2 regions of the Streptomyces formicae genome follow, and region 1 is predicted to be linked to the other one. Evidence: predicted binding sites of a transcription regulator. Region 1 holds the regulator's gene; the other holds the start of a gene.
The links. The regulator HspR, encoded in region 1, represses chaperone genes until heat shock. The targets are predictions, from matches to a motif close to TTGAGNNNNNNNNNCTCAA.

Region 1 (3,406 bases):
CGGGACAAGGTCACCGTCAAGGAGATCGCCGCGGCGAACCTCCTGGGCGAGCTGCTCCCGACCCTCGACGACGTCGGCCGCGCCCGTGAGCACGGCGAACTGGTGGGCGGGTTCAAGTCGGTGGCGGAGTCCCTGGAGACCGTCGTCGCCAAGCTGGGCCTCCAGCAGTTCGGCAAGGAGGGCGAGCCCTTCGACCCGACGATCCACGAGGCCCTGATGCACTCGTACGCGCCGGACGTCACCGAGACGACCTGCGTCGCGATCCTGCAGCCCGGGTACCGGATCGGCGAGCGCACCATCCGCCCCGCGCGCGTTGCCGTGGCGGAGCCGCAGCCGGGCGCGCAGACGGTCAAGGGCGAGACGGTCGACGCCGACGCCGACCAGGCGGAGGCAGCGGACAAGGACAACGGTGGCCCGGACGAGGGCTGACGTAACTGACGTTGCACTGACCAGAGAGGAGGGACGTCGGGGATGAGCACCAAGGACTTCATCGAGAAGGACTACTACAAGGTCCTCGGCGTCCCCAAGGACGCCACCGAAGCCGAGATCAAGAAGGCGTACCGGAAGCTCGCCCGCGAGAACCACCCGGACGCCAACAAGGGAAACACCAAGGCGGAGGAGCGCTTCAAGGAGATCTCCGAGGCGAACGACATCCTCGGCGATCCCAAGAAGCGCAAGGAGTACGACGAAGCGCGTGCTCTCTTCGGCAACGGCGGATTCCGGCAGGGTCCCGGAGCCGGCGGCGGTTCGTTCAACTTCGACCTGGGCGACCTCTTCGGAGGCAACGCCCCGGGCGGCGGAGGAGCGGCCGGCGGCGGCTTCGGGGGCGGTCTCGGTGACGTCTTCGGGGGCCTGTTCAACCGCGGCGGCGGAGGTGCCGGTACCGGCACGCGTACGCAGCCGAGGCGCGGCCAGGACATCGAGTCCGAGGTCACGCTGAACTTCACGGAGGCGGTGGACGGCGCGACCGTGCCGCTCCGCATGTCCTCCCAGGCGCCCTGCAAGGCGTGCTCGGGCACCGGCGACAAGAACGGCACGCCGCGCGTGTGCCCGACGTGCGTCGGCACCGGCCAGGTCTCGCGGGGCGGCGGCGGAGGGTTCTCCCTCACCGACCCGTGCGTGGACTGCAAGGGCCGCGGGCTCATCGCCCAGGACCCGTGCGAGGTCTGCGGCGGCTCGGGCCGCGCCAAGTCGTCGCGCACGATGCAGGTGCGGATCCCGGCCGGGGTCTCGGACGGACAGCGCATCCGCCTGCGCGGCAAGGGCGCGCCCGGCGAACGGGGCGGCCCGGCGGGCGACCTGTACGTCGTCGTGCACGTGGAGGCCCACCCGGTCTTCGGCCGCAAGGGCGACAACCTCACGGTCACGGTTCCCGTGACGTACGCGGAGGCCGCGCTGGGCGGCGAGGTCAAGGTGCCCACCCTGGGCGGCCCGCCGGTCACGCTGAAGCTGCCCGCGGGCACGCCCAACGGTCGTACGATGCGGGCGCGCGGCAAGGGAGCGGTCCGCAAGGACGGTACCCGCGGCGACCTGCTCGTGACGGTGGACGTCGTGGTACCGACGTCGCTGTCCGACGAGGCGAAGGAAGCACTGGAGTCCTACCGCAAGGCGACTGCGGGCGACGATCCGCGGGCAGAACTGTTCAAGGCCGCGAAGGGAGCATGAGATGGACGGCCGTCGTCGACAGCCCGGTTTCAGTAGGGCGTATCAGCTCACGGACGAGACGCCGGTGTACGTCATCTCGGTGGCCGCCCAGCTGAGCGGCCTCCATCCCCAGACGCTCCGCCAGTACGACCGCCTGGGCCTGGTCTCCCCGGACCGCACCGCGGGCCGGGGCAGGCGCTACTCCGCCCGCGACATCGAACTGCTGCGCACCGTCCAGCAGTTGTCGCAGGAGGAGGGCATCAACCTCGCCGGCATCAAGCGCATCATCGAGCTGGAGAACCAGGTCACCGCGCTCCAGTCGCGCGTCGCGGAACTGACCGCGGCCGTGGAGGGAGCCGCCGCCACGATGCAGCAACGTGAGGCGGCGGTGCATGCCTCGTACCGCCGCGACCTGGTCCCGTACCAGGACGTCCAGCAGACGAGCGCGCTGGTGGTGTGGCGGCCCAAGAGGTCGTCGGAGCAGTAGTTCTCCAGATTTCGTAGTCTGAAGCAGGGGCCGGAGGGTGACCACCCTCCGGCCCCTGTTCTGCGTGTTGTCCGCTATGTGGGGGAGTTGAGCCGACCATGGCCATGGTGGGTCTTTTCTGGATCGCCGAAGGCGATGTGTACGTGGGCGCGAAGCCGTCCGGGCTGGCACCCGGCGTGCGCCTCTCCCCGGAGGGCGTCACGGCCCTGGGCGACAAGCAGTCCGCGTTCTGGCTCTGGGACGACATCCACGAACTGACGGTCGAGAACGTCCCCGTGAAGTCCCTCAAGCTCCACCTGGGCACGATGGTCGACATGGCCCTGACGCTGGGCCTCGGCGGCGAGGACGAGGCGCCGACGATGACGGTACGGATACGCACGGAGACGTCCGACGAGACGTCCGACGAGACGTCCGACGCGGAGGCCGTGGCCGACGTCGAACTCACGGCGTACACGGCGGCGGCGTCGGGCTACTCGCAGACCGAGTACGACCTCTCGCGCGCGCTGCTCAGCCGCATGACGGAGGGGGCGGCGACGCTCCACACGACGTTGGCGGCGATGGCGGAGTGGGGGCGGGGGCATGAGGGGGGCTCGCCTCGGGCGGCTCGGCGGGAGGAGTTGCTGGCGGCGTGGCTGGAGGTGTAGCGCCTCGGCGGGGCGTGAGGGCGGCTACGTAGCGTGGTTGATGACCGAACCGGTGACGTAGAGCGCGTAGAGCACGAGAAGGGTGCCCCAGAAGTCCGGCCAGTACGCCGGACGGTGCTGCCTCTGCCCGTCACCGCGGGAGGTGCGGCTGTTCTTCATGCTCTTCAAGCACGCGACGGTCGTCACGACACCGAGCACGGCGCACGCGACGAAGACCCAGAAGACGAACGGCCTCTCCGAGAGGGAAACGCGACTGGTCCCGGCGTTGGCGGTGACGAACAGTAAATAAGGGCCGAGATAGCGGATCCGCTGGAACTCGCTGTCGCTGCCGTCACCGCTGCCGTCACCGCTGACGGTGGCTCGGGAGGTTTCGTCGGCCATCTCTCTCCTCGTGTGAGCGGGGTCGGTCGAGGGTCAGGAGTTCTGGCTCAAGATGCCTGACTGCCCGATGAGGAAGCCCAGTTGGGCCCTGCTGCCGCTGCCGAGCGTCGCCGCGAGTTTGGCGATGTGGACGCGGGCGGTGCGGACGTTCATGCCCAGGCGCGTGGCGATTTCCGCGTCGGTGAGGCCCTCGATGAGGAGGCTCGCGATGGCGCGTTGGCGTGCGGTGACGCCGTTCTCGGAGAGTTGG
Region 2 (3,406 bases), 1.3 Mb from region 1:
CGTCGCGAGGACGCGGATCAGGGAGGTCTTGCCCGCGCCGTTCGGGCCGAGCAGGCCGTGCACCCCGGTGCCGAAGTCCAGGTCGACGGCGTCCAGGGCGAGGGCCTTGCGGTGGCGGACGGTGAGTCCGGTGACGCGGGCCGCGCCGGGGGCGGGGTGGTTCACGGCTTCTCCAGGTCGAAGGAGTGGCGGCGCAGGGCGAGCAGGGCCGCGCCGAGGACGGCCGCGGCGGCCCAGCAGCTCTGGGCTCCGGGGCCCGCGAGGTACTGGGCGAGTTGCCGGTTCAGTGCGGTGACGGGGAGCACCCCGGTCCCGCCGTCGGGCCCGGCGAGCACCGGGGCGAGCACCGCGAGGAGCCACCCGGCGGCGACCGTCGCGGTGGCGGCGCGGCAGCCCACGTACGAACCGAGCACCAGGGCGGCCACCGTCAGGGCGAGCCCCGGCAGCAGCCAGGCGGCGGGACCCGGTGCGCCGCCCGTGCCGGGCGCCGCGGCACCGGCGGCGGTGAGCAGCGGCAGGCTCACGGCGAGCACGGCGAGGGTCCTGGTCAGGAGCAGCCGGAGGCCGCCCGACGGGGTGGAGGCGGCGAGCTCGTGCACGGGATCGGCGTGCGGACCGTAGGAGACGGCGACGCCCACGAGCGGCAGGACGGGGGAGAGCGCGAGCAGCAGGGTGCGCGCTCCGTGGAACCCCGTCGCGTACGCCAGCCCGACGGCCCCCGCGCACACCGTCACGAGCGCGACGAGCCAGGGCCCCCGCAGCGCGGGCCCCACGGCCCGGAACACCTGCCAGGAGCCGGGGAGGGGGGAGGGGGCCGGGCTCTCGGCGGACCCCTGTACCGCCGAGAGCACCGCCCCCCTGACGGCCGCCAGGTCCGGGCCCGAGGGCCCACGGCGGACCGCGCCGGTCACCAGGGGCGCGCAGCGGCCGCAGACCTCCACGTGCTTCTCCAGTGACCACGCGTCGGTGTCGGGCAGGTCGCCCGCCGCGTACCGGGCCGCGTTCGCGGCCGTCACGTGCCAGGTCGTCGTCATGTCAGTCCTCCCAGGGCATCGCCGCCGGAGGCGAGGTGGGCCAGGGCTTCGCGCAGCTCGCGGCGGGCCCGCATGGCCCTGGTCTTGACCGTGCCCTCGGGTATCCCGAGCAGGTGCGCGGCCTCGCGGGTGGTCAGGCCGTCGACGACCGTGGCGCGCAGCACCTCGCGCAGCTCGGGGGAGATCCGGTCGAGCGCGGTGCCCACGTCCGCGTACTCCAGCCCGGCCAGCACGTGTTCCTCGGCGGAGGGCGCGAGCGCGGGGGGCTGGGCGAGGGCCGAGGGCGTCCGCGGCTGTGCGCGCCGCGCGTCCACCAGGCGGCGCGCCGCGATCACCCACAGCCAGCCGCCCGCCTCCCCGCCCCGGTGCGAGCCCGCCGACCGCCACACGGTCATGAAGGTGTCCTGGAGTACCTCGCGTACGACGTCGGGGTCGCCGCAGCGCCGCGCGAGGCGCGCGTACAGCCATCCGGCGTGCCGGTCGTAGAGCGCGGCGAGCGCCTGCGCGTCGCCCTCGGCGACGGACCGCAGCAGCGCCGCGTCGTCGTCGCGGTCGGCCCCCATGGGGCGGAACAGTCTCACGCCCTCCCTATCGGGCGTTCGCCGCCCGGCGGTTCACGGGAGCGGACCGCCGCCCGTCGCGGAGGAGATTTCGCTGATCGCTCACAGCGAACGCGCCCCGGGGAACATCCCGAAGCTCATAAGCATTGAGTCGGTATAGCTCAACTTGAATGCCGAAGGGGAGATCATGGCTTCGACGTCCACACCGCTCACTCTGCCCGTGCTGCCGCTCGACGACGAGGTCGTCCTGCCCGGCATGGTCGTGCCGTTCGACCTGTCCGACGCCGACGTGCGCGCCGCCGTGGAGGCGGCACAGGCCGCCGCGCGGTCCAGTGGCGACAGCAAGCCCAAGGTGCTGCTTGTTCCGCGCATCGACGGGACGTACGCGTCGACGGGCGTGCTCGGCACCGTCGAGCAGGTGGGCAGGCTCTCGGACGGTGACCCGGGCGCGCTCATCCGCGGCCGGGGCCGCGTCCGCATCGGTGCGGGCACGACCGGGCCCGGTGCCGCGCTCTGGGTGGAGGGCCTGCGGCTCGACGACTCGGTCCCCGAGCCGCTTCCCGGCGCCGTCACCGAGCTCGTCACGGAGTACAAGGCGCTCGCCACCAGCTGGCTGAAGAAGCGCGGCGCCTGGCAGGTCGTCGACCGCGTCACGCAGATCGACGACGTCTCCGCGCTCGCCGACAACTCCGGCTACTCGCCGTTCCTCACCACCCAGCAGAAGATCGAGCTCCTGGAGACCGAGGACGCGGTCGCCCGGCTCAAGCTCGCCACCGCGCAGCTGCGCGAGCACCTCGCCGAGCAGGACGTCGCCGAGACCATCGCCAAGGACGTCCAGGAGGGCGTGGACAAGCAGCAGCGCGAGTTCCTGCTCCGCCGCCAGCTGGACGCCGTGCGCAAGGAGCTGCGCGAGATCAACGGCGACAGCAAGGACGCGGCCGAGGAGTCCGACGACTACCGCGCCCGCGTCGAGGCCGCCGACCTGCCCGAGAAGGTCCGCGAGGCCGCCCTCAAGGAGGTCGACAAGCTGGAGCGCTCCAGCGACCAGTCGCCCGAGGGCTCCTGGATCAGGACCTGGCTGGACACCGTCCTCGAACTGCCCTGGAACGAGCGCACCGAGGACGCGTACGACATCAAGGGCGCCCAGGAGGTCCTCGACGCCGAGCACTCCGGGCTCCAGGACGTGAAGGAGCGCATCACCGAGTACCTCGCGGTGCGCAAGCGCCGCTCCGACCGGGGCCTCGGCGTCGTCGGCGGACGCCGCGGCGGCGCGGTGCTCGCCCTGGTGGGCCCGCCCGGCGTCGGCAAGACCTCGCTCGGCGAGTCCGTGGCGCACGCCATGGGCCGCAAGTTCGTGCGGGTCGCGCTCGGCGGCGTGCGCGACGAGGCGGAGATCCGCGGCCACCGTCGTACGTACGTGGGGGCGCTGCCCGGACGCATCGTGCGGGCCATCAAGGAGGCCGGGTCGATGAACCCGGTCGTGCTCCTCGACGAGATCGACAAGGTGGGCTCGGACTTCAGGGGCGACCCGGCCGCCGCCCTCCTCGAAGTGCTCGACCCGGCGCAGAACCACACGTTCCGCGACCACTACCTGGAGGTCGAACTCGACCTCAGCGACGTCGTCTTCCTGGCCACGGCCAACGTCCTCGAAGCCATCCCCGAGGCCCTGCTCGACCGCATGGAGCTGGTCAGGCTCGACGGCTACACCGAGGACGAGAAGGTCGTCATCGCCCGCGACCACCTGCTCACGCGCCAGCTGGAGCGGGCGGGCCTGAACGAGGACGAGGTGGTCCTCGACGAGAGCGCGCTGCG

Region 2: lon (endopeptidase La) is a predicted target of HspR. The motif match lies at 1,741-1,759, and genes of this name have one in related genera.

The regions. Positions count from the first base shown of each region.
Region 1 covers NZ_CP022685.1:5,000,201-5,003,606, forward strand. Annotated here, with positions in the region: gene grpE (nucleotide exchange factor GrpE) at 1-429, shown strand, start outside; gene dnaJ (molecular chaperone DnaJ) at 472-1,665, shown strand; gene KY5_RS21515 (heat shock protein transcriptional repressor HspR) at 1,667-2,131, shown strand; gene KY5_RS21520 (hypothetical protein) at 2,230-2,775, shown strand; gene KY5_RS21525 (hypothetical protein) at 2,800-3,156, opposite strand; gene KY5_RS21530 (helix-turn-helix transcriptional regulator) at 3,190-3,406, opposite strand, start outside.
Region 2 covers NZ_CP022685.1:6,258,557-6,261,962, forward strand. Annotated here, with positions in the region: gene KY5_RS27530 (ABC transporter ATP-binding protein) at 1-165, opposite strand, end outside; gene KY5_RS27535 (hypothetical protein) at 162-1,034, opposite strand; gene KY5_RS27540 (RNA polymerase sigma factor) at 1,031-1,615, opposite strand; gene lon (endopeptidase La) at 1,782-3,406, shown strand, end outside.